Regions from separate parts of the Phytobacter sp. V91 genome, predicted to be linked through region 3. Evidence: predicted binding sites of a transcription regulator. Region 3 holds the regulator's gene; each other region holds the start of a gene.
The links. Region 3 encodes CRP, which controls carbon source genes, mostly activating them, when cyclic AMP is high. Its sites were predicted from a motif close to ATGTGANNNNNNTCACAT; they were not measured.

Region 1 (4,170 bases), on a different contig from region 3:
TCGTTTGACCGGCTCAGTCACCTGAGGTGGAGCGTCCCAATGGTGAAGCTTTTCCTGATAGACGCCCAACTCTTCCAGTAACTGAGAAAAATAGCGCCGCCGCTTACTGTCGCTACTCGCGGAAATAACCTGATCCGCCGTCCGTCGTAGCTGACGATGAAAAGCCGAGAGGTCGTCGTTGACCGGCACCGGCGCATCCCTTAAACGCTGATGGGCAATAATCATCGTCAGTGCCAGGCGAAACTTCGCCAGATCGCCTGGAAATTTATTCAGCAACAGAAACAGCTGCTGATACAACGCAGGCAGATGGTTTTCTTTGCGCCGGGCTGAATTGGTGGTCATTGCCGAAACTGCCGCCGAGACAAACTGGTTGAGCAACATGCGCCCGGTTCGCGCCTGGGAGTTATCACGGACCAGTAAAATCACAATCAGCGCCAGCCCGCAGCCGACAATTTGCCCCAGCGCGCTGTCAAGAAACTGACTGAAATGAAAAGTCATCGGGTTATCGAGCACAATAATATTGATGGTACTGGCCAGCGCGCCCAGAGAGCCTAAGCGCCGCTTTTGTACTTCAATACCGATAAAGAACGCCAGCACCGCCAGGCTAATGCACAGCAGCAGCATGCTTTGTTGCGTCGCGGGGATAATCACCAGGAAATAGAAAGCGCCGAGCGGCAACGCCACCAGCGTTCCCACGAGAAAATCGATAGCAACCATTTTGGGATTTGGCAGACGCATCGCCAGGGATGTGACTACTGCAATCATCACCATGGTTCCACTGCCCGAAGTCCAGCCGCTCCACAGCCAGAACAAGGTGCCCAACATACAAGAGAGAGTGGTGCGCCAGAAGTTAATCATCGCATGGTGACGTTCCGCCGATACGGGTTTTACCACCACTTCACGGCGCAAAACCTCATCTTCTGTCGCACTGATTTTGGTATTGCTGGTCACCCCGCGCTTGAGCAACAGGTAACGCGTTGCGGATCCCACCCAACTGTAAATGGTCACCGGCGTCTCACGCTCGCCCGTCCAGCCAATCACCCGGCGCATCCGTTTTAACTGCCTATGGAGATCCTGAATATTCTCAACAGGTGCCTCAAACAGTTCGCGGAAGGTCGCAGTGATCAGTTCCGGACGCGTGTTCTGAATCAGGTAAGTTTCACAGGCCTGGGTAATCAGCGTCAGCGACAATGTATTGATCGCTTTCAGGCGGCGATTCGCTCGCCCCCAGCGCGACGATTCAATTTTCAGGTTGCTGCGCATGCCTTCCAGCGCGGTGGTCCGGCGCACCAGCGTACCCCATGCCTTATCCACCTCTTCAGGCTCGCCATGCCTGATACAAAGCTGCATCAACTGATATTGCGCAACCAACAGGCTATCCAGTTCACGGTCAATTTCATTCTTGATCGAGCGGGGAGAGAACAGCAGATCGGCCACAATGGCGCAGACAATACCGATAACAATTTCACTACACCGCTCAACGGCAAACTGCGGTGTAAGCAGAGGCTCGGTTTGAATGGTGATGACGATGATCAGCGCCGTGTAACCCGCAAGTCCCCAGGCATATGAGTTCTCTACCCGCACCAGAGATGAAATCCAGGTACAGAAACCGGCCCAGATGCAGCAGACCGTCAGCATCAGCAATGGCGCGCGGATCATCGCAATAATGATAATCAGCCCGGCGATACAGCCAATAAAGGTGCCGATAATGCGCAACATGCCGCGATAGCGAATCGCCCCCGACCAGGGTTCACCACCAGCCGCAAAGGCCGGGCCTGCTGCCACAATAGCCGCCGTCAAAACCGCCCAGCGCGGCGTCTCCAGTTGAAAGTGGAAGCCGACAAACAGCGCCAGCACGATGGCGCAGGCCAGCTTTAAGGCAAAGCGAATGTGTCGGCTGGCAATGGAAAACAGGCCCATAGTGCTTAACCCATCTCACGCAGGCGATGCGCCAGTTTACGGAAGAAGGAGTCGTGGCTTTCGTCACGGTCATTCTTGCCGGTAACAACGACGGTTGCCGTCGTGCCTGCAGGCCACAGATTGCCCTGCTGCGCATCAAGATGAATACGCACCGGCACACGCTGCGCCAGACGTACCCATTCAAGGTTCGAGTCAATGGTTGCCATACCTTTGCTGTCGCTACTGCTGCTGGCATTGGTCACCCCGGCGGCCACGCTATCAACAGTACCTTTCAGTACCCGGTTGCTCCCCAGCGGGGTGATTTCTGCCCGATAACCTGGACGTACGCCTTCCAGCTTGGTCTCTTCAAGATAGGCCTGAACATAGAAAGAGTTTTGCTTAACCAGCGCCACGGCGGTTGAACCGCGGGTTATAAACTCCCCGGCATAAACATTCAGGTTAGTGACCCAGCCGTCTGCTGGCGCGCGAATCACCGTGCGTTCAAGATCCAGTTTCGCCAAATCACGGGTAGCCTGCGCTTTTGCCAGTTGGTGTAATACCGTCTGGAGCCCGTTGTTGGCCTGATCTATTTCTTCACGCGACATCGCCTGAACGCCAAGCTGGTTACGTCGTCCTGCTTCCCGGCGTTTTTCACTGGCCAGCGCCTCGTAATACGAGACATCCGCCTGCGCCTCTTCCAGCGCTTTCTGATAACGCGGCTGGTCAATGGTGAAGAGCACCTGGTTGGCTTTCACCAACTGGTTATCACGAACATTCACTACGGTAATTAAACCCGCAACGTCAGGCGCAATGGCGACCACATCAGCGCTAAAGCGCGCGTCACGGGTCCAGGGTGACTCAGTGTAGTAAACCCAGGCGCGGAAAATGGCAATGAACGCGAGAATAACCAGCACGACAGTCAGAGCAGTACGGGAGAGATTTCTTGTTAGTGTTTTCACTTCTACCTCAAGCAAACAAGCGCGACAGCAGATAAAACAGACAGCAGTAGAGCGCGGTATTAAACAGTGCCGGATGCCAGACGAAGTCATAGATCCCGGTTGGGATCAGCACACGACGCACCAGCCAGAAGATCGCCAGTGACAAAAGCAATTCGAAAAAAATCGGTGGGAACGACAGACCGAACACCACGATAACGGGAAACAGACTCATGTTGACCTTGATTAGAGAGAATGCAGGCGACAATATTTCTTATCCGTACCACCACGGAGCAGTGAGCAGGCCAGGCGAGAGTGATACGTTAATTATTCAGCGAATAGTATATTAACGTAACTGTTATGCTGTTATCTATATTATGTGATCTAAATCACTTTTAAGCCAGAGTGAATAATGGAACGACTAAAACGTATGTCGGTGTTTGCCAAAGTGGTCGAGCAAGGCTCTTTTACAGCCGCTGCAAAGCAGTTGCAAATGAGTGTTTCCTCGATCAGTCAGACGGTGGCGAAACTGGAAGATGAGCTTCAGGTAAAGCTGCTAAACCGCAGCACACGCAGCCTGGGCCTGACTGAAGCCGGGAAGATTTACTATCAGGGTTGTCGCCGTATGTTGCACGAAGTCCAGGATGTGCATGAGCAGCTCTACGCCTTTAACAACACGCCTATTGGCACTCTGCGTATCGGTTGTTCTTCAACGATGGCACAAAATGTACTCGCCAGGCTCACTGCTGAGATGCTCAAAGAGTATCCGGGTTTGTCGATTAATCTGGTGACCGGCATTCCCGCGCCGGATCTGATTGCCGACGGACTGGACGTGGTGATCCGCGTCGGAGCCTTGCAGGACTCGAGCCTGTTCTCAAGACGGCTGGGCGCGATGCCGATGATCGTCTGCGCTGCCAAAAGCTATCTGGCGCAATATGGCGTGCCGGAAAAACCGGCTGACCTGGTGAATCATTCCTGGCTGGAGTACAGCGTTCGCCCGGATAACGAATTTGAGCTTATTGCCCCGGAGGGGATTTCCACGCGTCTGATCCCGCAGGGGCGATTTGTCACCAACGATCCGATGACGCTTTCACGCTGGTTGATTGCCGGGGCCGGTATTGCCCATGTGCCGCTGATGTGGGCGATCGATGAGATCAATAATGGCAATCTGGAGATCTTATTTACCCGCTATCAGTCCGATCCCCGCCCGGTCTGGGCGCTGTATACGGAAAAGGATAAGCTGCCGCTTAAAGTTCAGGTCTGTATTAACTATCTGACGGAGTATTTTGTCGACGTGGCGAAGTTGTATCAGGGGATGCAGGGGCGGGGATTATAA
Region 2 (13,903 bases), on a different contig from region 3:
TAAAGCCGTAGCTTTCCAGCATCGGCACCAGAATGGCCGGCAGGAAGGTAATAAAGAGACCGTGAACCACGCCGCCAATGACCGCGCCGCGACGCCCACCCAGCGCGTTGCCGAACACACCCGCGGTACCGCCCGCAAAGAAGTTGGTCAGCAAGCCAGGCAGAATCATCGCCAGACCAAACATCGGGAACACCAGCATGCCGATGATGGAGCCGACGATGACCGCATTAGGGGCATAGGGGAACAGCACCGGACAGTCGAGCGCCGGTTTGGCATCCGGCACGATGCGCATGGCAATACCACGAAACGCGGGGACCAGCTCGTTAAGCAGCAGACGCACCCCGCTGTAAAGCACAAATACCCCGGCAACAAACTGAATGGACTGCATAAAGGCGTACATCAGGTAGTTCACGCCATTAGCGAATTGGGCGATGTATTCCGGGCCTGCCGCCACGGCCGGGATCAGATACATCGGCACCATCACCACCGCCATCGCCAGATAGGTGTCCTGCAGAAACTTGAAGTTGTCAGGCAGCTGTAAATCTTCGGTCGAGCGGGAACCTTTGCCGACGACTTTCGCCACGGCCGCCTGCACCAGATAGCCAATGGTGCAGAAATGCCCCAGCGCCACATCATCCGAACCGGTAATACGTCTGACCACCGGTTGCGCCAGCGCGGGCATCAATACCGCCATTGCGCCGCCAAAAATACCCCCGGTAAGGATCAGCGGCAGCCCGGTCAGACCGGCTTTGTACCCAATGACCGCGCCGATAGTCGCCATCCACAACAGCGCCTGGCCGGTGAGGAAGATATATTTCAGCGGTGTCAGACGGGCAATGATGATGTTGACGGCGAAAATCACCATTAACGTCAGCGCGACTTCCGACCCCAGCTCGCGGTTTGCCAGCCCGGCAATGGCGGCAACGTCGGTGATATACCCTTTCATGCCGAAACCGTGGGTAAAAATATCATTCAGGAAGGTCAGGGTGGCGACAATAATATTGATGCCCGCCATCATGATTAAAAAACCAAGCAGTGTTTTAAACGTCCCTTCGGCAATTTTACCCGGTGACTTCTTCTGTAAGATCAAGCCGAGCATGGCAATAAATGCGATTAATATTGACGCCTGCCCGAGTAAATCTTTAACGATAAACTCAACAAAGCTATTCATGATCGACCACCTTCATATCATGCAGTTTTAAAAAGGCGACAATCTTTTGCTCAATTTCTTCTTTATCGGTTAATTTATTGAGCACCACTACGCGCCTGATCTCTTCTTCGCTGGCATCTGCCGTTAAAATATCGGCAAAGACTTTTTGGGTTAAAATCATGTCGGATTTAAACGCACCGGCTTCTGAAACCGTGGTATGTTCAACTTTTGCCGGAATTTCTAATTTTTTCAGCACCGCCTTTGCGCTCATTTCGATCGCAAAGCTGGAGCCGAGGCCGCAGCCACATACGCAGAGAACTTTAAGCATGTAAATCTCCTCAAATAATATTGAGTTGTTTGGCAAGTTTGTAAGAGTGTCCTTCAGTATCTACCAGACGTTTTTTCATACTAATAAGATCAATCGGAATCGGTTTATTACTTGAATTTATAATAATGGCTTTATTTTTCATGCCAGACTGAATACAGCGAACCACTTCACTGGCCATAATGGTGCCTTGATAAATTTCCTCGCAGGTGGGGTCGCCGTTACGCAAACCGTAGCCAATAATCGTCTTGCGGATCCGCACGCCAATCCGGGGTTCAAGCTGCGCGATCATGGTGTCGATAGCACCCTGAAATCCCGGTGAATACTCGCGTGTATAACCTTCAGAGCAGAGAATAACGACGCTGTTCTGCCGTGCCAGTCGCGCTTTAATACGCTGAGCCAGCTCATCTATCGGAATCTGACACTCCGGGATCAGAGCAATATCTGCGTTGCTTTTAATCGCCGATTGCAGCGTCAGTTCACCACAATAGCCACCCAGTACTTCCACCATAAAAACACGACCGGGCAGCGCTCTCCCCGTATTTCTTAAGCGTGAAACTTCTTTAAGAATTTGTTCACAAGCGGTAGAAAATCCAATCGAATAATCGCTGCCATAAACGTCGTTATCGATGGTCATGCCAACCCCAAAACAATTTACATCAAATTCACTGAGCGTATTAAGAAATTGCAGAGAACCATCGCCACCGGCCATAATTAATACATCAATACGCAATGACTTTAATTTTTTGGCAATGACTTCATATTCACTGCGCACTAATTTTCGGCTTGTTCTTCCTGATGTGATAATGGGAATAGAGGCAATCGAGAAATCGACCAAATCGCACCAGGCAATTTCATTGTGCTTTTTATCAAGCAGCCCTGGAATCCCTCCGTTAAAAAGGGTTATTTCAGCCTGAGTCAGTCGTGCTATCTGGAAAATAAAATTATTTATGCCAGAAACATCACCACCGCTAATAACGACTCCGATTTTCATCGCGTATTCCTCAATTGCTGCCAGTGACGCTATTTTTTCCTGACTTCAAGCCCTGTATTTGCAATGAAAGTCACATTTTTTGGATAAATTTAATACAGCAAAACATTGACACCCTTATTTAATAGCCAATATTTGCGACATTTATCACATAAACAGACAGAGAGGTAACTCACATTATTTTTATTAATTCCTTTTCTATCATTGAGTTATGAATATGTAAAAATTTACCCGCACCGGGGTATGAAAAACGCAGAACGGAAGAATAAATGGAGTGAGGTTTTGTGACTTTACGCGCATTTTTTGCCGGCAAAGAGGCATAGAGAGACGAACAGAAGGGAAAGCGGAGAGGGAAAAACGAACCTGTCCCCGCTCCGAAGAGCAAGGGACAGCGGCAATGCGGAGAAACTTATTTGCTGAGTTCAGCAGTCATATGAACCTGGTTGCCAGAGAAGGCTTCAGTAATTTGATAAGATGACGCGCCAGCCTGTTGTGCCTGAGCGGCGATTTTAGCTTCTGCGCCGGACAGAGTGGAGTCAGTTGCGGTCACGGTCTGAGCAGCGAATGAACCGAAAGAAGTAGCCAGAGCGATAACTGCGACAAAAGTTTTGATGCTTTTCATGATGTGTACCCTTCAGTAAGTTTGTTTATGTGAGGCACCGTGCCTCGATGAAATGAATAATAGACCTGTTGACTCGCAACAGAAAGTGGAATGATTTGCAGTTATACTTCAGTTTTATTGAATGAGTATTGAGACACAAAAATGACACCAGACTGGCTGCAGCCTCTGCTCGATACACGCCGTTTTCGCGCGGTCCCTGCCTCAACATTTCTGCAACGGCAGGGCGACAAACAGACCGTGTTTTTCTGGCTCAAAGAGGGGATTGCCCGGGCGGTGTACCACTCCAGTCAGGGAGACGAGCGTATCAAGAAGTTCTATTTTCCCGGCGAGTGCTGCTTTCTCTACCTGAACTGGCTGATGGACAACGCTGCTGATTACAGCCTGCAGATGCTCACCAGCGGCGTGGTTACAGAAGTGCCGCTGAGCGAGCTGGATAAAGAAAAAAACGCCCCGGCCAGGCTCGCGCTGCTGACTCAGCAGGTGATGTATAAAGAAAAGAAAGAGCAGATGTTTTTACTGAATAACCCGCAGCAGCGCTGGCAGTATGTGCAGGAGAATTTTCCGGACTGGGAAGCTCTGCTCACCCAGAAAGATCTCGCCAGCTACATCGGCTTCTCTGCGGTCAGTCTGTCACGCATCCGGGGACGGCTTAACAAAGGTTAACGACGCCCGCTTTTTTCCCCCCTATCCTCCACGCCACTTTTGATGACCGGGTGGTGCCATGAACCTCTTTCTTCTGTCGCAGCTGCTTGCCTGCGGCGCATTTATGCTCGATGTGCTGGCGTTTCAGTTTTCACGTCGGGTTGTATCGTTGACCTTTCTCGCCTGCTCCACCAGCCTGCTGGCATTCCACTTCTGGCTGCTGGATGAAACCAGCGCCAGCGGGATGATGATCCTCGCAGCCTGCCGCTATCTGACGGCGACTATCACCACCCGGAGCACGTTAAAGTGGAGTTTTCTCGGCGCATCGGTTTTGTGCAGCCTGATGACCTGGCAGCATCCTGCCGATGCACTGCCACTGGCGGGTAGCCTGATGATGACCCTCGCCGCATTTCAGCCGGACGCCGGGCGCCTCAGAATACTCACGCTTGGCGGCAGCCTTTTCTGGCTTTCCAACAATCTTCTGGCGGGTTCGCCGGTTGCGGTGGTCATGGAAGCCACATTTATGATGAGTACGCTGATTTCGTACCGGAGACTGAAGCAGGCTAAAGGGATGGGGTGACCAGAAACGAAAAAAGCGCCCGCAGGCGCTCTTTCGACAGTAATACTTTGGCTTATTTGGTCAGCTGTGCGGTCATATGAACCTGGTTGCCAGAGAAAGCTTCAGTAATCTGATAAGACGCCGCGCCAGCCTGTTGTGCCTGAGCAGCAATTTTAGCTTCTGCGCCGGACAGAGTAGAGTCAGTTGCGGTCACGGTCTGGGCAGCGAATGAACCGAAAGAAGTAGCCAGAGCGATAACTGCGACAAAAGTTTTGATTCTTTTCATGATGTGTACCCTTCAGTAAGTTTGTTTATGTGAGGCACCGTGCCTCGATGAAGTAGATAGTAGACCTGAACATCATCAACAAAAAGCGGAAGGATTTGCTTATATACATCAAAATTACTGATTAAAAATTCAACATGGATGAGGATTGTACTCATACCCTCTACGTTATATACATATGTAAATGTTTATCAGTTTTTTTTACAAAATGAGATTAAGTTGATGTTTTAGATATTTATCTGACGCTTTAGAGGGAATTGTAAATAAATGGATCTTAATCAGTTAAAGACTTTTGTCACGGTAGCGGAAACATCGAGTTTAACCAGGGCGGCCAGTCTGCTTTTTCTTAGCCAACCAGCGGTTAGTGCGCATATAAAATCACTCGAGAGTGAGTTTAACGTTCGTTTGTTTACCCGAACGCCGAGAGGAATGGAGCTCACGCCTGTCGGTGCTGTTATGCGCGATGAAGCACGTATGGCACTCACCGCAGCCAGTAATTTTATCCAAAAAGCACGTTCATTAAATGATACAGGTACCTGTACACTGGGCACTATTTCCATTCCGGTGATCCTGAACTTGCCAGGCGTATTGTCTGAACTTCGCCTGCGACAGCAGAATGTGAACCTGACAATTCGGCAGAATATATCCGGACATATCATCGATTCTGTCATCAACGGTGAAATGGATGCGGGGTTTGTTATTGGCAATATCAATGACAAAAACCTGGGAGTGCTGGCCATTTCACCGATTACATTGTGTGTCGTGGGTCCATGGGCATGGCGTGAGAAGCTGCAGGCTGCTGAATGGGATGATATTCAAAAATTCGCCTGGATATCCACGCCTGATAAATGCTCTTTCACGGGCATCACGCGGGCATTTTTTGAACGTCATAATGCAGTGCTGGTCCCCTCCGTGGTTGCCGATCAGGAGAAAACGCTAACCGAACTGGTATGTCTTGAAATGGGGCTGACATTAATGCGTGAAGACCTCGCCTTACCCGCACAGAATAACGAGTTAGTTTACATCTGGCCTAAAGCTAAAACGGTGAGCCAACTTTGCTTTATATGGGCGAAAAGCAGAGAGTCTTCACCGATAGTCATGGCCCTGATTGACTCGGTGAAGACTCTCTGGAAGCTGTAGTGTCAGGCCCGGCTGACAGCCATCGCAGGTACGGAAAGTTTGGCCTGGGCCAGTTTACGCTGGTTCAGGTTGTTTAAAATGAGCGCCGTTGCTGTAATGCCAGCGCCAGCCAGTTGAATCGAAGTCGGCACCACACCGTTCAGAGCAGAGACAATAAAGGCGGTGACGGGTACCACATCCATAAAGAGTACACCGTTCGTCGGAGTGATAATTTTGTTGTCAATATTCCAGCAAAGCACCGCCATCAAACCCGCCACCAGCGCCATATACAGTAAATGAGGAATAACAAGACTCACCGTCGACAGCGTCGGAGCAGCAATATTGCCGGTCATCACAAGGGCTGCATCAATGGTGGCGACACTGATCATACCGAGAAGCGTGGTCATCGTTGTGTAACGCACCGGACTCCAGTGAGGGAAATAACTTCCTCCAACCGTATACAGTACCCAAGATAACGCACCAGCAATCAGGAGTAAGTTAGCCGTCAGATTTAACGGGGAGTTCATAACATCAGCTGCATTTCCATTGGTGATAACCAGTATTACACCCGCGAATGACATGAGAATAAATCCGAACGTGCTGGCATGTGGACGGCTTTTCTTCAGCAACCACACCGTCAACAAGCCCAACATTGGCATTGTGGCCATCATGATTGATGCCGTCAGTGCGCCAGAGGGACCCGCCATTTTCTGTCCGAGGAAAACCAAAAATCCAAATCCCGCAAAGCCAAAAGTTCCGAGCAACCAGGCAAGGCCCCAACGTTCACCTTTTAAGCTGAATCCGCTACTTCCTTCCATACACAACAGAATCAGGGCGAAGGCAGCGCCTGCAATGGCATAACGTATGGTAGTGAAGTTAAATGGATCAATATACTGTAATGCATCGGTCATAACAGGGAACATCGCCCCCCAGGAAACGGTTGCCAGCAAGCAGCAAATTAAACCCTTCGAATAGCTGTTTTTCATGATAATTATCCTTTTCAAATATATTAATATGGAGAAGTCGTTTCTGATGACGTTAATTATTCCATTGCAGCTTGATAATGACTATTCGTATATTTTTATGCAGCTATCAGGAATATTGATAGCTGCAAGAAGAAATACCCACTAAGCGGCTGATAAAATTTTCACAACGTCATTGAAGCGAACTTTGCCACTTGGGCTATAGGGGATCTTATCAACCTTCATGGGTCTAATATTTTTGACGTTATGATTTTGAAACTTTTGTTTTATAATACTCATTAGCTTCTCCACTTTGTCTTTTTCTTCATGCTTTGTACTATAGATACATTTAATACAGGATTTTCCATCCTCTACGACAGAGATAACGGCCACATCGGAAATGCAGGGAAGACCACGAATATTCTCCTCCATTTGATAGATGTGACTGTTATTATTGGAATCGCCATTGCGATTCATTAAGAAAAGCCGCCCCTGCCTATCCAGATAGCCATGATCGGCCATCAAAAAATACCGGACATCACCAATATTAACAAAAGGACGAGTGCCATCAGCGTATTCATCCATTAACATATAACTGGCAATAGCAACGCGCCCATTATTTCCTGCGGCAAGAGGATTATTATTTTCATCAAGTATCAACACCTGATTCCCATCGAAAACCTTACCCACGCTTTGTGGATAATTAAGCATATCCGTAGGTTCAGAAAGAACATTAACGCCAGACTCAGTACAACCATAGTATTCATAAAATACAGAGCCAAATGATTTTATTGCGGCTTGCTTGCTGTTGACGGAAAAATAGCTTCCCCCAACGAGAACCCAACGCAGATGAGATTGATACTTCACGTTTTCAGCAAGATGGGTCAGCTTGCTAACCAAATTCGGAGTCATAACGCTTGCGGTAACGTTTCTTTGTGAAAGACAGTTGATGATGTCACTATTATCATCCTGATCAACAATGTAAATCGGACTCCCCAACCCCATAAACATTCGCGCCCATCCATTACCTGCGGCATGGTATAGCGGCAGAATAAGCATAAAACCATCGTCACTGTTGAAACCGTAGCGTCCGGTAAACCAGTTAAAGCGACGAGTATCAAATGAGCGATAGCGTAAAGCAATTTTAGGTAGCGAGCTGGTTCCCGATGTTAATGAGACCGCCCGAAATACAGGAGGAACATGGCCGGAAAGTAAGTTATCAATATCCTGAGCATGATGTTCACCAATACTTTTAATGATCGGATCGGTCAGCGCATCGATAGCAAGCATGGCACTGCCGGTTGTATTTAACATATTCAATTCTTCCGGAGAGTAAAGATTGAACGAAACCAATAAGATATCTGGATTTATTCTTTTTATTAGCATCGCCAGCCTGTCAACAGGTAATGAATAGTCCAGGCCATTAGCCGGGATACCCAGCGTAGCAAAAGCAGCCAGCCAGCAAATAACATCGACACTATTTTTGGATAAATAACAGGCCGAGCGCAGTTGCTCCTTGCTATACATACGTTTTAAAAATGCCACATGTGATTCAGTACGGACAAGGATATCTTGCCAGGTATAATTTTTTTCTTTTACTACCACACAGATGTCGTTGCCACGTGCCGATGCAATTTTTTTGATTTTCTCTAATGAAATCATTATATTATTCCTTTTATTTATAAGATGTTATAAACCATTAATTATATTAAGCAGCGATAACGAGCAAACCTTTCTCTTCGTAGGTTTTTATTTTCTGGGTTACCGCATCATTAATCTGATCGCCAGGAAAAACAATAGGAACACCTGGAGGATAAGGAATAATAAATTTCTCAGAGATATTAAGAACCACATCATTCTGATTTATTAAAAACTCCCGAGCTATTGTAGATAATGCACTGATTAATGCATTAACAGCCAATTCATTTATTCCAATATGAAAGTTTAATAATAAATGTTTATTAAGCGTTCTTTTAACAAATACATTGTGCTGTAGTAACTTCTCCTTGATAACGGATGCATCGGATATCTTTCCTACGTTTACCATCACTTTGGTCGGATCATGCAGGATATGCTTTTGGTCCTGAAATAGTTCAAAATCCGTGTTCAGAAAAGAAAGTTGAGGGTCCAGACTCACCGATGCTTTAAATTTGTCGACCAGAGTACGAGAATACAATGCCATTTCAGCACCATATTGATACATACAGGACTGCGCCAAATCCAGCGATGCAAGAATGGGATAATTTGGGGATGTTGTATGTATTCTGAATTTTGCCACCTCAATTTTATGAGGCAGTACGGATTTTCCTTTACAATGAATCAATGATGCCTGGCGGAGGCAAAACAGTGATTTGTGTGCAGAATGTGTACATACAACTTCCAGGTCCGGATATTGTTCAATGATGTGATCAATATTCATTACCGTGTAAGGATGGGTGTCATCACAAAAATAATTAAGACTCCCCCATGCTTCATCGATAAAAAACTTGCGAGTACTCACGCCGGATTTTAATAAATGAGAAAGTACACCAGGAATATCATAAATAAGCCCCTCATAGGATTGAGCTGTCAAAATAATGATATCGTAGCCTTTTCCTTTGGATTGTTTATCGAGGGCGGTGGTGGTGAGTTTATCTAATGACCATGCTTTTATCTGTTCATCTTCAGCGGTCAGATCTGAGTTGAGATAATCGACATTTGCACCCAGAGCCTGGCTATGAAAATGAACCGACTGATGACAATTTTTATCAACCAAAATGTGATCTTCTTTGTCATAAAGTGCTGTTATGGCAATTTGATTAGCGACACTGGTGCCACCAGTAATATAAAATGAATTATCTGCATTGTAGAGTTGCGCTGTTAATTTTTGAGACTTACTAATAACGCCTTTAGGAAAAAAGAAATTATCAAAAGCTTCATCAGTAATGGTCGCTTCCAGACAAAAATCTTCCTTCCTTTGTGCAGGAAGGATATCACTGTGGCCAGCGCTGGAAATCGGCAATGCATGAAATGAATGTATTTCTTTCTGGCATATATTCTTCAGTGAATCAAATAACGGGGTTTCTTCCTGGTTAAATCTGACTACGTTGCTTTCCATTTTTATTCCCTCAGAAGTATTCAGTGCATGGATATGAATATGCGCTAAAGAGGGAGGTATATAAATTCGTGAATTTTGATACAGCTATAATTATTGCTGATAACGTCATTCACCTGTAGTGATGCGGCTATTGCAAAGGGAATATCAGCAGAGTATTGGCAAACTTTCTTGCCGGATGGCGCCTGATGCCTTATCCGGCCTGCAAATACTGATTCACCCCATAATTAACCGCTGCGGATGGGTATAAATTGTCGCCCTGCCCGGTTTACAGAAGCCCACCAGCGTCAGATTACAACGTTCGGCAACCTCAACCGCCAGCGTGGTCGCCGCGGAGACGGCAAAGAGGATCTCCACGCCACACATCGCCGATTTCTGCACCATTTCGTAACTCGCACGGCTGGAGACCAGCGCCGCGCCTGACTGCCAGCGCTCGCCTTCATGCGCACGATGGCCCAGCAGTTTATCCAACGCCACATGGCGGCCCACATCCTCATGCCCGCCAGCCAGTTCACCCGATGGCAACATCCAGGCAGCGGCGTGCGTACAGCCAGTCAGTTTCCCGATGGGCTGGAAGTCCGTCAGATGGCGGAGCGCCTGATCAAGGTTTGCCAGACTGAACGTCTGCGTAAAGGGCAACGGCGCAACGGGTTTACCTATGTCATTCAGTTGCTCAACGCCACACACGCCACAGCCAGTACGCCCGGCCAGCGCGCGTCGCCGCTCTTTCAGCCCCATAAACCGGCGGCTGGAAAGTTCGATTTGCACTTCAAGACCATTACAGGAGGGAACCACTTCCATGCCGTAGATTTCTGACGCGCTTTCAATAATCCCTTCGGATAAGGAAAACCCAACGGCAAACCACTCCAGGTCTTTGGGTGACGCCATCATCACCACATGGGAAATTCCGTTATAAACCAATGCGACAGGCACTTCCTCAGCCAGAACGTCGGGGCAAGGAAGTTGCAGATTATCCCGCTTCCACAGCGTAATCTGCCGTGAACCTGGGATCTGAGTAGCATTTTCGGGTTGTTCAGTATGGGTTTTGTTCACGTTGTATTAACCGAATTAAAACAGGCTCACCAACAATGTGGTATTCTGAGTTATACCCCTTTTTTGCAGGGGATTAGTATCGATTTTGAACCTTTGCGGCGACGACCGCAAAGTAAATAGAAAACCTCGTGACAATGTCGAAACAAGGAGTAAACCATGCAGGTCAGCAGAAGGCAGTTCTTTAAGATCTGCGCTGGCGGTATGGCAGGTACAACAGCCGCAGCACTGGGCTTTGCCCCAGGGGTAGCGCTGGCGGAAACGCGGCAATATAAATTACTGCGTACCCGTGAAACTCGAAACACCTGCACATACTGTTCCGTAGGCTGTGGGCTATTGATGTACAGCCTCGGTGACGGTGCGAAAAACGCCAAAGCATCTATTTTTCATATCGAAGGCGATCCGGATCACCCGGTTAACCGCGGGGCGCTCTGCCCTAAAGGCGCAGGCCTTGTTGATTTTATCCACTCCGAAAGCCGTCTGAAATATCCTGAATATCGCGCGCCAGGCTCCGACAAATGGCAGAAAATCAGCTGGGATGATGCTTTTGACCGCATCGCTAAACTGATCAAGCAGGACCGCGATGCCAACTATGTCGCGCAAAATGCCGAAGGCACCACCGTCAACCGTTGGCTCTCCACCGGTATGCTGTGCGCTTCAGCCTCCAGTAATGAAACCGGTTATTTAACCCAGAAATTTACTCGCGCCCTCGGCATGCTCGCCGTGGATAACCAGGCGCGTGTCTGACACGGACCAACGGTAGCAAGTCTTGCTCCAACGTTTGGTCGCGGTGCGATGACCAACCACTGGGTAGATATGAAAAACGCCAACCTTATCATCGTGATGGGTGGGAATGCAGCTGAAGCGCATCCGGTGGGATTCCGCTGGGCGATGGAAGCTAAAATCCATAATGGCGCCAAATTAATCGTTATCGATCCTCGATTTACGCGTACCGCTTCGGTCGCGGACTTTTACACGCCCATTCGTTCCGGGACGGATATCGCCTTCCTGTCCGGCGTGCTGCTGTACCTACTGAGCAACGAAAAATATAACCGTGAATACACCGAGGCCTACACTAACGCCAGCCTGATAGTGCGTGAGGATTTTGGCTTCGAAGATGGCCTGTTTACCGGTTACGACGCAGATAAGCACAAATATGATAAGACCAGCTGGAACTACGAGCTGGATGAGCAAGGTTTTGCCAGACGCGACACCACGCTGACCCATCCGCGCTGCGTGTGGAATCTGCTGAAACAGCACGTTTCACGCTATACGCCTGAAGTGGTCGAAAACATTTGTGGTACGCCAAAAGCCGACTTCCTCAAAGTTTGCGAGTACATCGCTGAAACCAGCGTGCATGACAGAACCGCATCCTTCCTGTATGCGCTGGGCTGGACACAGCACTCCGTCGGCGCACAGAACATCCGAACCATGGCGATGATCCAGCTGCTGCTCGGCAATATGGGGATGGCGGGCGGCGGCGTAAATGCCCTGCGCGGTCACTCCAATATTCAGGGGCTCACTGACTTAGGGCTGCTGTCGCAAAGCCTGCCGGGCTATATGACGCTCCCCAGTGAAAAGCAGACTGACCTGCAAACCTACCTGACCGCCTACACCCCCAAACCCTTGTTACAGGGCCAGGTAAACTACTGGAGCAATTACCCGAAATTCTTCGTCTCGATGATGAAAGCCTTCTATGGCGACAAAGCCACCGCGGAGAACAACTGGGGCTTTGACTGGCTGCCGAAGTGGGATAAAGGCTACGACGTCCTGCAATACTTCGAGATGATGCATCAGGGCAAGGTCAATGGTTATATCTGCCAGGGCTTTAACCCGGTTGCCTCATTCCCGAATAAAAACAAAGTGGTAGCGTCGCTTTCGAAGCTGAAATTTCTGGTGACTATCGATCCGCTGAACACCGAAACCTCTACGTTCTGGCAGAACCACGGTGAACAGAACGATGTGGATACCGCGAACATTCAGACTGAGGTATTCCGTCTGCCTTCCACCTGCTTTGCGGAAGAAAACGGTTCGATCGTTAACTCCGGTCGCTGGCTGCAATGGCACTGGAAAGGTCAGGATGCGCCGGGCGAAGCCGTCACCGACGGTGAGATTCTGGCTGGCATCTTCTTACGCCTGCGCAAAATGTACGCCGAAGAAGGCGGTGCGAACCCGGAACAGGTGTTGAGCATGAGCTGGAACTACGCCACGCCTCACGAACCGGCGTCCGAGGAAGTGGCAATGGAGAGCAACGGACGGGCGCTGGCGGATGTCATCGATCCGGTCACCAATACGGTGCTGGTGAAAAAAGGTCAGTTACTCAGCACCTTTGCCCATCTGCGCGATGACGGTTCAACGTCCAGCGGCTGTTGGATTTTTGCCGGGAGCTGGACGCCGGAAGGCAACCAGATGGCTAAGCGCGATAACGCGGATCCATCCGGTCTTGGCAACACCCTGGGCTGGGCATGGGCGTGGCCGCTCAATCGCCGCATTCTTTACAACCGCGCCTCCGCCGATCCGCAGGGAAAACCCTGGGATCCAAAACGCCAGTTGCTGAAATGGGACGGTGCCAAATGGGGCGGCGTGGATATTCCGGACTACAGCGCCGCCGCTCCTGGCAGTGATGTCGGGCCGTTTATCATGCAGCCGGAAGGTATGGGGCGTCTGTTTGCTATCGATAAGATGGCGGAAGGGCCTTTCCCGGAACACTACGAGCCGTTTGAAACGCCGCTGGGCACTAACCCCCTGCACCCGAATGTGGTTTCCAACCCGGCCGCCCGCGTCTTTAAGGGCGATCTGGAAGCCATGGGTAAAGCCGATAAATTCCCGTATGTCGGTACCACTTATCGTCTGACCGAGCACTTCCACTACTGGACCAAGCACGCATTGCTGAACGCCATTGCGCAGCCGGAACAGTTTGTGGAAATCGGCGAGAAGCTGGCAGGAAAACTGGGCATTATCCAGGGAGATACCGTCAAAGTTTCGTCGAATCGCGGCTATATCAAAGCCAAAGCGGTGGTCACCAAACGTATTCGCACTCTGAAAGTAAACGGTCAGGACGTGGATACCATCGGGATCCCGATCCACTGGGGTTACGAGGGGGTGG
Region 3 (13,903 bases):
AAGCAGATTACCGAGGGTAAAAATCAAAATAATCCCCAGTCCCACATAGGCCCCCGCCATTGCTGAGCTTATCCAGAAGCTGGCAGGATTATTCGTTGAGAGGCGTGCTATACGCGCGGCATTAGCCGCACACTTGTTAATTGTGTCTGTAAACATAGCGTGATTATCCAAAATTAAAAAAGAATAAGGTTTAAAAAGTGGAGGCATTACACCTCCACTGAAAATTACGCTTTAAGCTGCACCACACCGTCTTTGACCCGGGCCTCGAAATGCGCCACTGAACGGCTTTCATCTTCCATACACATCCCGTCGCTTAATCGAAAACGCTGCTTTTTCAATGGGCTGGCGACCCACAGTTCACCATTGTGTTCGCCGATCAGGCCTCTGGACAGCACGCTTGCCTGGAAGAACGGGTCGATATTGCTGATGGCATAGACCTGGTCATCATGACGGGGGCGGAAGATGGCGACTTGCGTGTCATTGAGCAGGGCGCAGACCCCAGTTGCCGGTACGATGTCGTCAATTTTGCAGATAGTGTTCCACTGGCTCATACGGTTTCCTCCACTAACATCACCGGGATGCGTTCATAGGGTGTGGCCGGGCGGTGCTGCTCGCGCTCAGGTACAACCTGTACCGCCGGATCGCGTTTGTCGCTATTGATAAAGTGTCTGAAACGAACCTGCGCCTGCGGCGTGTTCACGGTTTCTGTCCACTCACAGATAACGGCGTCGCGCAGACGGGCTATTTCAGCTTCAAGCGAGTCATTGAGGCCCAGCTTGTTGTCGATGATGACGCTTCTGAGGTAGTCGATGCCGCCTTCCAGATTATCCAGCCAGGAAGCCGTGCGGGTCAGTTTGTCGGCGGTGCGGATATAAAACATCATAAAGCGATCGAGGTAGCGGAGCAGGGTTTCACGGTCAAGATCGGCGGCCAGCAGATCCGCATGACGGGGCTTCATCCCGCCGTTACCGCACACATACAGGTTCCAGCCTTTCTCGGTGGCAATAATTCCAACGTCTTTCCCCTGAGCCTCCGCGCACTCACGGGTACAACCTGAAACGCCAAACTTCATTTTGTGTGGCGTGCGGATGCCTTTGTAGCGATTTTCCAGCTCGACGCCGAAGCCCACGCTGTCGCCTACGCCATAGCGGCACCAGGTGCTACCCACACAGGTTTTCGCCATCCGCAGCGCTTTAGCGTAGGCGTGGCCGGTTTCGAAGCCCGCTTCCACCAGCTGACGCCAGATTTCCGGCAAATCGTCTTTCTGCGCGCCAAACAGGCCAATACGTTGTGAGCCGGTAATTTTGGTATAGAGATTAAATTCCCGGGCAATTCTCCCCACTTCCATCAGCCCTTCCGGGGTGATTTCACCTCCCGCAGAACGCGGGATGACAGAGTAGGTACTGTCCTTCTGGATGTTGGCCAGGAAGTTGTCGTTGGTGTCCTGGAGCGGCGTGTTCTGGGGTTTCAGAACGTATTCGTTCCAGCAGGAGGCGAGCAGAGAACCGACGGTGGGTTTACAGACTTCACAGCCGTAGCCTTTGCCGTATTTCTCCAGCAGTTCATCGAAGGATTTGATGCCCTCCACGCGGATCAGGTGGTACAGCTCCTGACGAGAATAAGCAAAGTGCTCACACAGATTGTTGGTGACTTCAATCCCCTGTTTCGCCAGTTCAGCATTCAGTACCTGAGTCACCAGCGGGATACATCCACCGCAACCGGTCCCGGCTTTGGTTTCTGCTTTTAGCGCCGCAACGGTGTGGCAGCCTTTATTGATGGCGGCGACCAGCATGCCTTTGGTGACGTCGAAGCAGGAACAGATCTGCGCGCTGTCAGGCAGTTTATCGACGCCAATTGATGGTTTGCCGCTGCCGGCGTGGGACGGCAGGATCAGCGCATCCGGGTTTTCCGGCAGTTCGATAGCGTTCAGCACCAGTTGCAGCAGGTTGCCGAAATCACTGGTGTCACCCACCAGTACCGCGCCAAGCAGGGTTTTATTATCCGGGCTGACGATCAACCGTTTATAGACTTCTTTGCTTTCGTCGAGATAAACGTAGCTGCGGGCGCCCGGCGTGCGGCCATGGGCATCGCCAATACCTCCGACGTCCACGCCCAGCAGCTTCAGCTTGGCGCTCATATCGGCACCGGCAAAGGTGTTCGCATGGCCGAGGATATGGTCCACTGCAACCTGCGCCATTTTGTAACCCGGGGCGACCAGGCCGTAAACGTGATTATCCCAGCTGGCACACTCGCCAATGGCGTAGATATCCGGGTCTGAGGTCTGGCAGGTATCGTTAATCCTGATGCCGCCACGTTGCGCCACCTCAAGACCACACTGGGTCGCCAGTTTGTCGCGTGGGCGAATACCCGTAGAGAAAACAATGAAATCGACTTCCAGGCTGCTACCGTCAGCAAAGCGCATGGTCTTACGCGCATCGGTACCTTCCTGAACGATCTCTTGAGTATTTTTGCTGGTGTGCACGCGCACGCCCATACTTTCGATCTTACGCTTAAGCTGTTCGCCGCCCATCTGATCGAGCTGTTCCGCCATCAGCATGGGGGCAAATTCGATAACGTGGGTTTCGACGCCTAAGTTTTTCAGGGCGCCAGCCGCTTCAAGGCCGAGCAAACCGCCACCGACCACTGCCCCACGGCGGCTGCGACGGGCGCAGGATTCGATAGCATTCAGGTCTTCTATGGTGCGGTAAACAAAGCAGTCCTGGGTTTCGGAACCTTTAATAGGTGGGATCCACGGATAAGAACCGGTCGCCATGATCAGTTTGTCGTAATAAACAGTACGACCGGCGCTGGAGTGGATCACCTTTTCCTGACGGTTGATGGTGATCGCCCGTTCGCCCACCAGAATATTAACGCCGTGTTTCTCATAAAAACCGTCTCGTACCAGCGACAGCTCTTCTGCTGTATGGTGCGAAAAGTAGGATGACAAATGCACACGATCGTAAGCTTTACGGGGCTCTTCACAAAAAATGGTAATCTCGAACTGGTCGGCAGAGGCTTTGTCGAGAAGATCCTCAACGAAACGGTGGCCGACCATGCCATTACCGATAATAGCGAGTTTGACTTTGCTCATTTTTGCCTCTTTTTCTTTTCTATTATTGCTTACCTTAACGATTCAGCAGATGGGCTTATTGATGTAAATCAAGTGCATCTTCGCCTACCACTTAATGGGTAGATATCTGATTTTTCATGATTTTTATAAGTGTCGGATCTGTCAGGCTTTTCGTGTTTGCGGAAATTGTGTACAAAAAAGAGCGCGGAATTATGGCAATTGCCTGAAACAGTGTTTCAGCGTTAATCCCAGGGGGTAGGGTATGTCAGCAGCACCACTTTGGTTGGTTCAGAACGTTCATTTGCCAGGGCGTGAAGGGTTATGGCAAATCAGTATTGAGCAAGGGAGCTTTGGCGAAATCACCCCTATGGGATCCACCCAGGGTGAGAGCTATGAGGTGCTGAACGCCCGCGGCGGGCTGGCGGTTCCGCCTTTTATTGAACCGCATATTCATCTTGATACCACCCAGACGGCAGGGGAGCCGAACTGGAATCAGTCAGGGACCTTGTTTGAAGGTATTGAGCGCTGGGCCGAGCGTAAAGCCATGCTCAGCCATGAAGACGTTAAACAGCGAGCCTGGCAAACGCTGAAGTGGCAAATGGCCAACGGGATCCAGTTTGTACGTACGCATGTCGATGTTTCCGACCCCGACCTTACCGCGCTAAAAGCGATGCTGGAGGTTAAGCAGGAGGTCGCCCCGTGGATAGATTTGCAAATTGTCGCTTTCCCACAAGAGGGGATTTTGTCCTATCCCAATGGCGCCGCATTGTTAGAAGAGGCATTACGGCTCGGTGCCGATGTGGTGGGGGCTATTCCGCATTTCGAATTCACCCGCGAGTACGGTGTCGAATCGCTACATATAGCCTTTGAGCTGGCGCAGAAATATGACCGGCCGCTGGATATTCACTGCGATGAAATTGATGATGAGCAGTCGCGGTTTGTCGAAACCGTCGCGGCTCTGGCGCTGAAAATGGGCATAGGGGAGCGGGTGACCGCCAGCCACACCACCGCAATGCACTCCTACAACGGGGCCTATACTTCGCGGCTGTTCCGCCTGCTTAAACTCTCCGGCATTAATTTCGTCGCCAACCCGTTGGTCAATATTCATTTGCAGGGGCGCTTTGATGACTATCCCAAGCGGCGCGGCATCACTCGGGTAAAAGAGCTAATGGCGGCAGGCATTAATGTCTGTTTCGGTCATGATGATGTCTCTGATCCATGGTATCCATTGGGAACCGGCAATATGCTTCAGGTGCTGCATATGGGGCTGCATGTTTGTCAGTTGATGGGATATCAGCAAATTGATGATGGTCTGAATCTTATCACCCACAACAGTGCGCGGACCTTCGGGCTTAAGGACTACGGCATTGCGACCGGCAATCCTGCCAATATGATTATTCTGCCTGTCAGCAGTGGTTTTGATGCGGTACGTTGCCAGTCACCGGTACGCTGGTCGATTCGCCACGGGCGGATTATTGCCACGACCCAGCTGGCGCAAAGTTGGGTGCAGACCGACAGCGGTGGTGAAGAAGTGCTGTTTAGTCGCCAGGCGAAGTGAAGGCGGTAACAGAATGGCCACCGGAAGCGTGGCCATTCAGGTTACATGTGTTTCAATTGCGTAAAATTAAGTAAAAGGCTGGCCTGCTGGCGGACTGCTCTTTAGAATCAAGCCACTCGCTTTGTTACCTGCATTTCGTTAAGGAAACCTCATGGTTAAATCGACTCTGGCGGCTTTTGCGGCTGTATGTGCCCTCTCAGTGATCTCCTCTTCTGCTCTCGCGGCAAAAGGCGATCCTCATGTTCTGCTTACCACCTCCGCTGGCAATATTGAACTGGAGCTGGATAAACAGAAAGCCCCGGTCTCGGTAAAAAACTTTGTCGATTATGTGAACAGTGGTTTTTATAACAACACCACCTTTCACCGCGTGATCCCGGGCTTTATGGTTCAGGGCGGCGGTTTTAACGAGCAAATGCAGCAGAAGCAGCCAAATCCGCCGATTAAAAACGAAGCCGACAACGGCTTGCGTAACACCCGCGGCACCATCTCCATGGCTCGCACGGCTGACAAAGACAGCGCCACCAGCCAGTTCTTCCTGAATGTTGCAGATAACGCTTTCCTCGATCACGGTCAACGCGATTTCGGTTATGCGGTATTTGGTAAGATTGTGAAGGGGATGGAGATTGCAGACAAAATCTCTCAGGTCCCCACCCATGATGTCGGCCCATACCAGAATGTGCCGTCAAAACCGGTTGTTATCCTCTCTGCGAAAGTCCTGCCGTAATCTTTTTCAGTACGGGTTGCTTATGGCCCGTACTGCCAGACCCTTCCTGCGTAACGCGTAAATGCTGCTTATACTTGTGGCAAATGAGCGAGATATCAGGGAGGCGTTATGAACAAAAAACTCACTGACCGACAAAAATCCCGACTCTGGGAGCAGCAACGCAATATCAATTTTCAGGCCAGTCGCCATCTGGAGAATGTTGACAGCCCACTGGTGACGCTCACGCCTGAAGAGGCCAATGTGCGCCTGCAAGCGTTGAGGAGGCACTATGAGCGATAAATATGGCAACGGTCGCGATCCTTATCTGTACCCCGGCATCAATGTGATGCGCAATATCCTCGATATTCACCAGGCCCAGCGGCTGGAACAGGCGGCGTGGGAACTGACAGCTCTGCGTGCCGCCACCCTTGAACTGGGGCCGAAGGTGGGTGGCTTACCTCATCTTTGTGCGATACACCGCCACCTCTATCAGGATATTTTCGCCTGGGCAGGCGCTTTTCGTGAGGTGGATATTTACCAGGGCGATACCCGTTTTTGCCATTTTGCGTATATCGAGAAAGAGGGCAATGCCCTGATGCGCAGCCTGGAAGGCGAAGAGTATCTTCAGCATCTTAAGTTCGCTGAGTTTGTGGAGCGACTGGCGCATTACTACTGTGAAATCAATGTGCTTCACCCTTTTCGTATTGGCAACGGCATCACGCAGCGTATCTTCTTTGAACAGCTGGCATTGCATGCCGGTTACCAGCTTGACTGGCGGGATATCGATCCGCAGGGCTGGGCTGCGGCAAATCAGGCCGGGGCTATGGGGGAACTGGCCCCGCTACGTACGATCTTTGGCAAAGTGGTAAGCGAAGTGAATGAATCTGAGTAGAATAGGGCGGCACATTTCTACGAGGCCGCCATGATCCTGCTGATTGATAATTACGACTCTTTTACCTGGAACCTGTACCAATATTTTTGCGAGCTGGGCGCGCGGGTCGAGGTCAGGCGGAACGACGAAATAACACTGACGGACATTGCGGCCCACCCGCCTGAAAAGATTGTTATCTCTCCAGGGCCCTGCACGCCCGATGAATCCGGGATCTCACTTGAGGTTATCCGCCATTATGCCGGCATTTTGCCGATCCTCGGTGTCTGCCTGGGTCACCAGGCGATTGCGCAGGCATTTGGCGCGCGTATTGTGCGTGCGCAGAAAGTTATGCACGGGAAAACCTCACCGATTAGCCATACCGGGAAGGGCGTTTTTCACGGCCTGAACAACCCGCTTACCGTCACACGCTACCATTCATTGCTTATCGATCCCCCGACGCTGCCGGACTGTTTTGAGGTCACTGCCTTGAGTGAAACCCAGGAGATCATGGGGATTCGCCATCGCCAGTGGGATCTCGAAGGAGTGCAGTTTCATCCGGAGAGCATTCTCAGTGAACAGGGTCATGCGCTACTGAATAACTTTCTGCATCGCACCGATTTTTAGTTGCCATTGAGTGATTTTTTATGCATATTTCGTGATTATATTTTCACTTCTGCTTCTTATTTAACAAGGGTGGGGTCACATGGCAACTCAGCAAGACGCAATTACGCGCGCAACCTTCGACGAAGTCATTTTACCAATCTTCGCACCGGCCGAATTTATCCCGGTGAAGGGAAAGGGCAGCCGCGTATGGGATCAACAAGGTAAAGAGTACGTTGATTTTGCGGGGGGAATAGCGGTTACCGCGCTGGGGCATTGTCACCCGACGCTGGTCGAAACGTTAAAAACGCAGGGTGAAACTCTGTGGCACATCAGCAACGTTTTCACTAATGAGCCAGCACTGCGTCTGGCGCGTAAGCTGGTTGACGCGACCTTCGCTGAGCGGGTGGTTTTTATGAACTCCGGCACCGAAGCCAACGAAACGGCATTTAAGCTGGCGCGTTTTTACGCGTCCACTCGCCATAGTCCGCACAAAACCAAAATCATCGCTTTCCATAATGCGTTTCATGGTCGTTCCCTCTTCACGGTGACCGTGGGCGGGCAGCCAAAGTATTCTGATGGTTTTGGTCCAAAACCGGCTGATATTGTCCATGTGCCCTTTAACGATCTGCATGCTGTCAAAGCGGTCATGGACGATCACACCTGTGCGGTGGTGGTCGAACCTATCCAGGGCGAAGGTGGCGTGACTGCCGCAACGCCAGAGTTTTTACAAGGCCTGCGTGACCTGTGTGACGAGCACAAAGCGCTGCTGGTCTTTGATGAAGTGCAGTGTGGGATGGGGCGTTGTGGTGAGCTGTTTGCCTATATGCACTATGGCGTAACGCCGGATATTCTGACCAGCGCCAAGGCACTGGGCGGCGGCTTCCCGGTCAGCGCCATGCTGACCACTCAGGAGATCGCCAGCGCCTTCCATCCGGGTTCCCACGGTTCCACCTACGGCGGTAACCCGCTGGCCTGCGCGGTGGCAGGGGCGGCCTTTGATATCATCAACACGCCGGAAGTCTTAAGTGGCGTGAATGCGAAGCGCGCACTTTTTGTTGAGCATCTGGAAAAAATCAACGCGCAATACGATCTGTTCAGTGAGATCCGCGGTATGGGTCTGCTGATTGGGGCTGAACTGAAACCGCAATTCACAGGCCGGGCGCGTGATTTCCTGTATGCGGCGGCAGAAGAGGGTGTGATGGTACTGAACGCCGGGCCGGATGTAATGCGTTTTGCCCCGGCGCTGATCGTTGAAGATGCTGATATTGTTGAAGGTATGAATCGTTTTGCCCGCGCGGTGGCAAAAGTGATTAACGGCTAACGGCGTAAGCGACGTTTAAGCCAGATACCATGATGCGGGCGCTGACGACACGCCACCGATGAAATGGTGTGCATGGTGCTCAGATGCCCGAGAATACGCTGGAGATGTTGTTCCAGCGTGCTCACAGGACCCCGTGTCAGGGTCTCCGGCGCTTCCAGAATATTCACATCCCCTGAACTTCCCGCTCCGTCGTATTCCAGCCGCTGCTGACAACGTTGCAGCGCAATCTCACATGACTGCAAATAGCGTTGCGCCAGGTCCGGCGTCAGCATGGTGTGCTCCCGCGCCAGGGTGGTCATGGCGTTTATATGCTCAACAATAAACTGGCTGTGAGTGACCCACAGTTTCATATCCGACAGATAGCGCGTATCGAAGCCCGGCTCCTGCATCGCCTGATTAAGGGGGTTGAATAAGGCGTTGTGCGCCTGGTTGACGCGCATTCGTTGGTATGCCAGCGGCGTGACCTGCGGATCGTTGCTCAGGAGTAACTGGATAGCGTCCTGATACGTTTCCAGCGCATCATGGGCATTGCGTCGCAGCAGGCCGCTTTGCCATTGCGGCCACAGCCAGACAATGCCGCCAAAGGCTATCAGACAGCCAATCAGCGTATCGATAAGACGGGCGACGATAAATTGTTCGCCGTTGAGGGTCAGAAGCTGAAGCGTGTACACCGCCGTAAGGGTAAAGCCCACCATCGCCCAGCCGTAACTTTTGCGAATGATCAGATAGCTTATCAGGGTGACAATCAGCATGGTGACCAGCGTGTAGCCTTCCGGTACATGGTAGTGCAACGTGGCTCCGGCGATGATTAACCCGGCCATTGTGCCTGCCGCCCGGTGCAAAATGCGCACTCGCGTTGCGCCATAGCCGTTTTGGGTGACAAACATCACGGTCATCATGATCCACCAGGGCTTGGGTAAATGCAGGGCACTGCCCATCAGGCTGGCGACGCTTAACATCACGCTGATGCGCGCAGCGTTGCGTAAGGCCGCGGACTTAAGAGATAAATAGCTTCTGAGTGCCGGTAGTAGCGGCAACCTGCGCTGCTTTTCCGCCATCAGATCGCGAATATAGAGGGGGCGCTGCGTTCGCAAAACCCGGGCGATTTGGCTGAAGTGCCAGGCGCAAAACTGCCCCACCGGGTTATCAGGATGCTGGTGGGCGATTTTCTCCAGCGCGCTGATTTGTTTATCCATACTGAAGCGCTGGGGGTAACGGTGATAGAGAATATCGTCGGCAATGACCCTCAGCCTGGCCGCGACGGTCTGCGCGTTCCAGCGGATCACTTCTTCGGCATGGCTGCGTTCGACCAGCGCCTGCACTTCCTGAGGCTGATGCAAGCTGACGGCTATATGCTCCTGCAAATCGAGCGCCATCTGAAAGACACGAAGCAGCCGCTTGTAGTCACCATTATGATTCGCAGCCAGCATATGCAGTTGCTGATAACACTGACTAATCATATCCACGGCCTTTTGCTGGCGGGCCAGTAGCGGCGGCAGCGCTTTTTCCGGATCCGCATGCTGGGTCAGCAGGCTGTATTTTGCTTCGCAGTAATCGGCCAGTTGCCGGTACAGCAAACTTAAGGATTCGCGAAGCGGTTGCTCCCGCCAGAACCAAAAGGCGTTAAACGCGCCGTACCACAGGGTGCCGAGACTGTAGATCAACAGCGGTTCCCAGACCGGCATATTGCCCGCAAGGCTCAGAGTAAAGATGGCGGCGATCAGTGAGGCGGGTAGTAACCTGCCATGTAGCGCACTGATTTCCGCGGTCACCCCAAGAATGAGCGTCATCATCGTCAGAATAAGAGGCAACGGGACATTTTCGAAGAGTAAAAATTGCACCGCGAGGCTGCTACCGGCGAAAAGCGAACCGCCAATAATCACCCGTTTAAAAAAGCGTTTATGCGGGGTGTCGAGACCGGCAATGTTGCAACAGGCGGGAACTAACGAGAAGAGAAGACCGAGATCCAGTCGGCCGACAATCAGACCAACGGTCACCGGCAGACATAACACCAGCGTTTGTCGCAGTGCATAGTTGATTTCGGGGTGGTAAATCAGCCTGCGCCACATAGAAACAAAAACGGCGCATTACCTATGATAATGCACCGTTCGAAGACTTAACGTGTTCCGTACACGACAATGGTTTTACCGTGGGCGGAGATCAGGTTCTGATCTTCCAGCATCTTCAGGATGCGGCCTACGGTTTCGCGAGAACAGCCCACGATCTGACCAATCTCCTGACGGGTTATTTTAATTTGCATACCGTCCGGGTGAGTCATTGCGTCGGGTTGTTTTGCCAGATTCAGTAACGTCTGAGCAATACGGCCTGTTACATCGAGGAAAGCGAGGTTGCCGACTTTTTCCGATGTCACTTGCAGGCGACGCGCCATCTGCGAAGACAGACGCATCAGAATATCCGGGTTTACCTGGATCAGCTGACGGAATTTTTTGTAGGAAATTTCGGCCACTTCACAAGCAGTCTTGGCGCGTACCCATGCACTACGCTCCTGACCTTCTTCGAAAAGCCCCAGTTCACCGATAAAATCACCCTGATTCAGGTAAGAGAGGATCATCTCTTTCCCTTCTTCATCCTTGATGAGCACTGCCACTGAGCCTTTGACGATGTAATACAACGTTTCCGCTTTTTCACCCTGGTGAATCAGCGTGCTCTTCGACGGGTACTTATGAATGTGGCAATGAGACAAGAACCATTCGAGAGTCGGGTCTGTTTGCGGTTTGCCAAGCACCATGCGCGGTTATCCTCTGTTATAAGCTGGCTCCAGACTCAGGATCTGCACCCTGCATCTGGGGTTGCAATCTGTCTTCCCGATACTTGGGAAGTGAACCGTCAGACGTGTCTGCGGCCTCTAATATATATAGTCCTCTGCATACATGCAGTACGTCTATGTATCACTGTAGCATCCAGACTGTTTTAGCATAGCTTTTGCCGCCTGTCTCCTGGTGTCTCGCTTCAGCTTGACGCAGGTCGCCTTCCGTTGCGCCTTTTCTTATGTACGCGTAATCTGTAGAGAAAATTGCTACTCCGGAGTGAATCAAAATGCATGCACGTGTGAAATGGGTTGAAGGGTTAACGTTCCTTGGCGAGTCCGCATCAGGGCACCAAATTTTGATGGATGGAAACTCTGGCGACAAAGCCCCAAGCCCGATGGAGATGGTGCTGATGGCGGCTGGCGGCTGCAGCGCTATCGATGTTGTATCTATTCTGCAAAAAGGTCGCCACGATGTGACGGACTGCGAAGTGAAACTGACGTCTGAGCGTCGTGAAGAAGCGCCTCGTCTGTTTACCCATATCAACCTGCACTTTATTGTGACGGGAAAAGAGCTGAAAGATGCGGCGGTATCGCGTGCAGTGGATCTCTCTGCTGAGAAGTACTGCTCGGTGGCGCTGATGCTGGAAAAAGCGGCGAACATCACTCATACATATGAAGTGATTGAAGCCTGACTGGATAAGGGCATTGTAGGTTCTGATGCCCTGCTCTGGCCCTCTCCTGCGAGGGGAGGGCGCTGAAATTACGCTATCGTTCTGCCTTCCATCAGCCGCTGTACCAGCGGTGTCATGATCAGCTCCATCGCCAGCCCCATTTTGCCGCCCGGAACCACCAGCGTATTCATATGAGAAATAAACGAGCCCTGCAGCATTGCCAGCAGCCAGGGATAATCAATCCCCTCAAGGTTACGGAAATGGATCACCACAAAGCTTTCATCCAGTGATGGAATAACCTTGGCGGCGAACGGGTTTGAGGTATCAACGGTGGGAACGCGCTGGAAGTTAATATGGGTGCGGGAAAACTGCGGCGTAATGAAGTTGATATAGTCTTCCATTGAGCGCACGACAGAGTCCATCACTGCTTCACGGGAGTGGCCGCGTTCGCTGGTATCCCGCACCAGTTTCTGCATCCACTCCAGATTGACAATAGGAACCACGCCGACCAGCAGATCCACATGCCGCGCAACGTCATGCTGTGGCGTGACTACGCCGCCGTGCAAACCTTCATAGAAAAGGACATCCGTGGGTTCAGGAAGGGGCTGCCAGGGGGTAAATGTGCCTGGCACCTGGTTCCACGGAACCGCTTCATCATAGGTGTGAAGGTATTTTCGCGACTGACCTTTCCCGGTTTGCCCGTAGTCGATAAAGGTGCTTTCCAGCAGACCAAAATCATTGGCTTCCGGGCCAAAGTAGCTGATATGTCGGCCTAAATCGCGCGCTTTACGGATGGCCATGTCCATCTCTGGCCGGGTGAAACGATGGAAACTGTCGCCTTCGACTTCGGCGGCGTGCAGATTCAACTGGGCGAAAATTTTACGAAACGCCAGGCTGGTGGTGGTGGTTCCTGCCCCACTGGAGCCCGTTACGGCAATAACCGGATGTTTTGCAGACATAGTTGCTCCATGAAAAAGCGAGTATTTTCGCCGGGATCCTGTTACTCGCGAAACTGCGCGCGCGGCATAATGTTGACGCTTTCGTGTAACTCTGACCACACCAGCACCGCTTCGCCACTTTTCAGTTGCCGCTTAACATCGGCAACTTTTTGCGCGAATGCGCGCTCATGTTCACCATAATCAGTGCCTTCGCGCAAGACAAAGCTCTCAATCAGATTGTCCAGAGTTTCAGGCGCGAGGTCTTGCCAGGGAATTATCATCTTAGACGTCCAGCCAGGTATTTAGCCAGTCAGGGATCCGCTTCTCAAGCCACATTTGCGGCCTAAGCAGCGTGCCGCCCACAAAGCCGACATGGCCGCCATGCTCGGTAAGTTGATACTCTACTGTCGCTGGCAGGGATTGCGGATCGGGAATCACATGGCTATCCATAAAAGGATCGTCTTTCGCATGAATAATCAGTGTCGGTCTGGCTATTTTGTTCAATAGCGGCATCGCGCTGCACTGGCGATAATAGTCGATCGCATCGGCAAAGCCATGAATACGCGCGGTGATCAAATCGTCAAATTCGCGCAGCAGGCGGACGCGTTTCAGCTGCGCCAGGCTCACCGGCAAGGAGCCTGGATAGGCCTTAAGTTTGCGTGAGGCGTTGGCTTTGAGCAAATTGAGCAGGTAGTGCTGGTAGACCCGGGAAAAGCCCTTTTCGATATGGTTGCTGCATGCTTCCAGCACAAAGGGGGCTGAGACAATCACTGCGGCATCCAGCGGCGCGCTGCTGCCTTCTTTTGCCAGCAGGCAGGCGAGCATATTGCCCCCCAGCGAGTAGCCGACTGCCGCAGTGGGCACTTCGCCAAACTCCCGGCGCAGCCAGTGTAAAAACCAGCTCCCGTCTTCAGTTTCACCTGAATGGTAAATCCGGTTGAGACGATTAGGCTCGCCGCTGCATCCGCGAAAATGCATTACCACACCAAGCCAGCCACGCTCTTTTGCCGCCTCAACCAGGCCGTGCGCATAGGGACTGTGAAGGCTGCCTTCCAGCCCGTGAAAGACCACCAGCCGTGGCTTATGCCGGGCCTGAGCCGGATCTTCGCTCCATGCGAGATCAACAAAGTCGCCGTCAGGGAGTTCGAGGCGCTGCCAGTGGGGGGCGAAGCCCAGCTTGCGACGGATAATCCGCGGCAGCATGGTCTGGAAATGGGGATTACGCGCTCCGCGCATCGGGCGGAAGTCCTGCGTATTCTCTTCAATTTCCGAAAGTTGCGAAGGGGTCATTTCAGCCATAGTACAGAAAATCGATAAATTGTTGGGGGATGACTATAACGACACGCAGCATGTCCGATTGTTCATTTCATGGGCTACGAGCGGTATACAGGCTAATCC

Region 1: aaeX (p-hydroxybenzoic acid efflux pump operon protein AaeX) is a predicted target of CRP. The motif match lies at 3,212-3,229, and genes of this name have one in related genera.
Region 2: ACSZO4_RS08720 (6-phosphofructokinase) is a predicted target of CRP. The motif match lies at 2,602-2,619, and genes of this name have one in related genera.

The regions. Positions count from the first base shown of each region.
Region 1 is NZ_CBFFRJ010000218.1:85-4,254, reverse strand. Features, by position in the region: gene aaeB (p-hydroxybenzoic acid efflux pump subunit AaeB) at 1-1,920, opposite strand, end outside; gene aaeA (p-hydroxybenzoic acid efflux pump subunit AaeA) at 1,926-2,858, opposite strand; gene aaeX (p-hydroxybenzoic acid efflux pump operon protein AaeX) at 2,866-3,069, opposite strand; gene aaeR (HTH-type transcriptional activator AaeR) at 3,247-4,170, shown strand.
Region 2 is NZ_CBFFRJ010000032.1:216-14,118, forward strand. Features, by position in the region: gene ACSZO4_RS08710 (PTS sugar transporter subunit IIC) at 1-1,171, opposite strand, end outside; gene ACSZO4_RS08715 (PTS sugar transporter subunit IIB) at 1,164-1,478, opposite strand; gene ACSZO4_RS08720 (6-phosphofructokinase) at 1,489-2,469, opposite strand; gene ACSZO4_RS08725 (YdgH/BhsA/McbA-like domain containing protein) at 2,876-3,088, opposite strand; gene ACSZO4_RS08730 (Crp/Fnr family transcriptional regulator) at 3,230-3,751, shown strand; gene ACSZO4_RS08735 (YgjV family protein) at 3,810-4,310, shown strand; gene ACSZO4_RS08740 (YdgH/BhsA/McbA-like domain containing protein) at 4,363-4,575, opposite strand; gene ACSZO4_RS08745 (LysR family transcriptional regulator) at 4,840-5,712, shown strand; gene ACSZO4_RS08750 (DMT family transporter) at 5,715-6,677, opposite strand; gene ACSZO4_RS08755 (class I adenylate-forming enzyme family protein) at 6,819-8,315, opposite strand; gene ACSZO4_RS08760 (lysine decarboxylase) at 8,362-9,750, opposite strand; gene fdhD (formate dehydrogenase accessory sulfurtransferase FdhD) at 9,964-10,800, opposite strand; gene fdnG (formate dehydrogenase-N subunit alpha) at 10,957-13,903, shown strand, end outside.
Region 3 is NZ_CBFFRJ010000014.1:23,591-37,493, reverse strand. Features, by position in the region: gene nirC (nitrite transporter NirC) at 1-156, opposite strand, end outside; gene nirD (nitrite reductase small subunit NirD) at 225-551, opposite strand; gene nirB (nitrite reductase large subunit NirB) at 548-3,091, opposite strand; gene ACSZO4_RS04725 (cytosine deaminase) at 3,333-4,628, shown strand; gene ppiA (peptidylprolyl isomerase A) at 4,780-5,352, shown strand; gene ACSZO4_RS04715 (YhfG family protein) at 5,461-5,631, shown strand; gene ACSZO4_RS04710 (putative adenosine monophosphate-protein transferase Fic) at 5,621-6,223, shown strand; gene pabA (aminodeoxychorismate synthase component 2) at 6,254-6,826, shown strand; gene argD (bifunctional acetylornithine/succinyldiaminopimelate transaminase) at 6,906-8,126, shown strand; gene ACSZO4_RS04695 (YccS/YhfK family putative transporter) at 8,123-10,195, opposite strand; gene crp (cAMP-activated global transcriptional regulator CRP) at 10,243-10,875, opposite strand; gene ACSZO4_RS04685 (OsmC family protein) at 11,184-11,588, shown strand; gene ACSZO4_RS04680 (phosphoribulokinase) at 11,657-12,526, opposite strand; gene ACSZO4_RS04675 (YheU family protein) at 12,568-12,786, opposite strand; gene ACSZO4_RS04670 (hydrolase) at 12,788-13,804, opposite strand; gene ACSZO4_RS04665 (NUDIX hydrolase) at 13,897-13,903, opposite strand, start outside.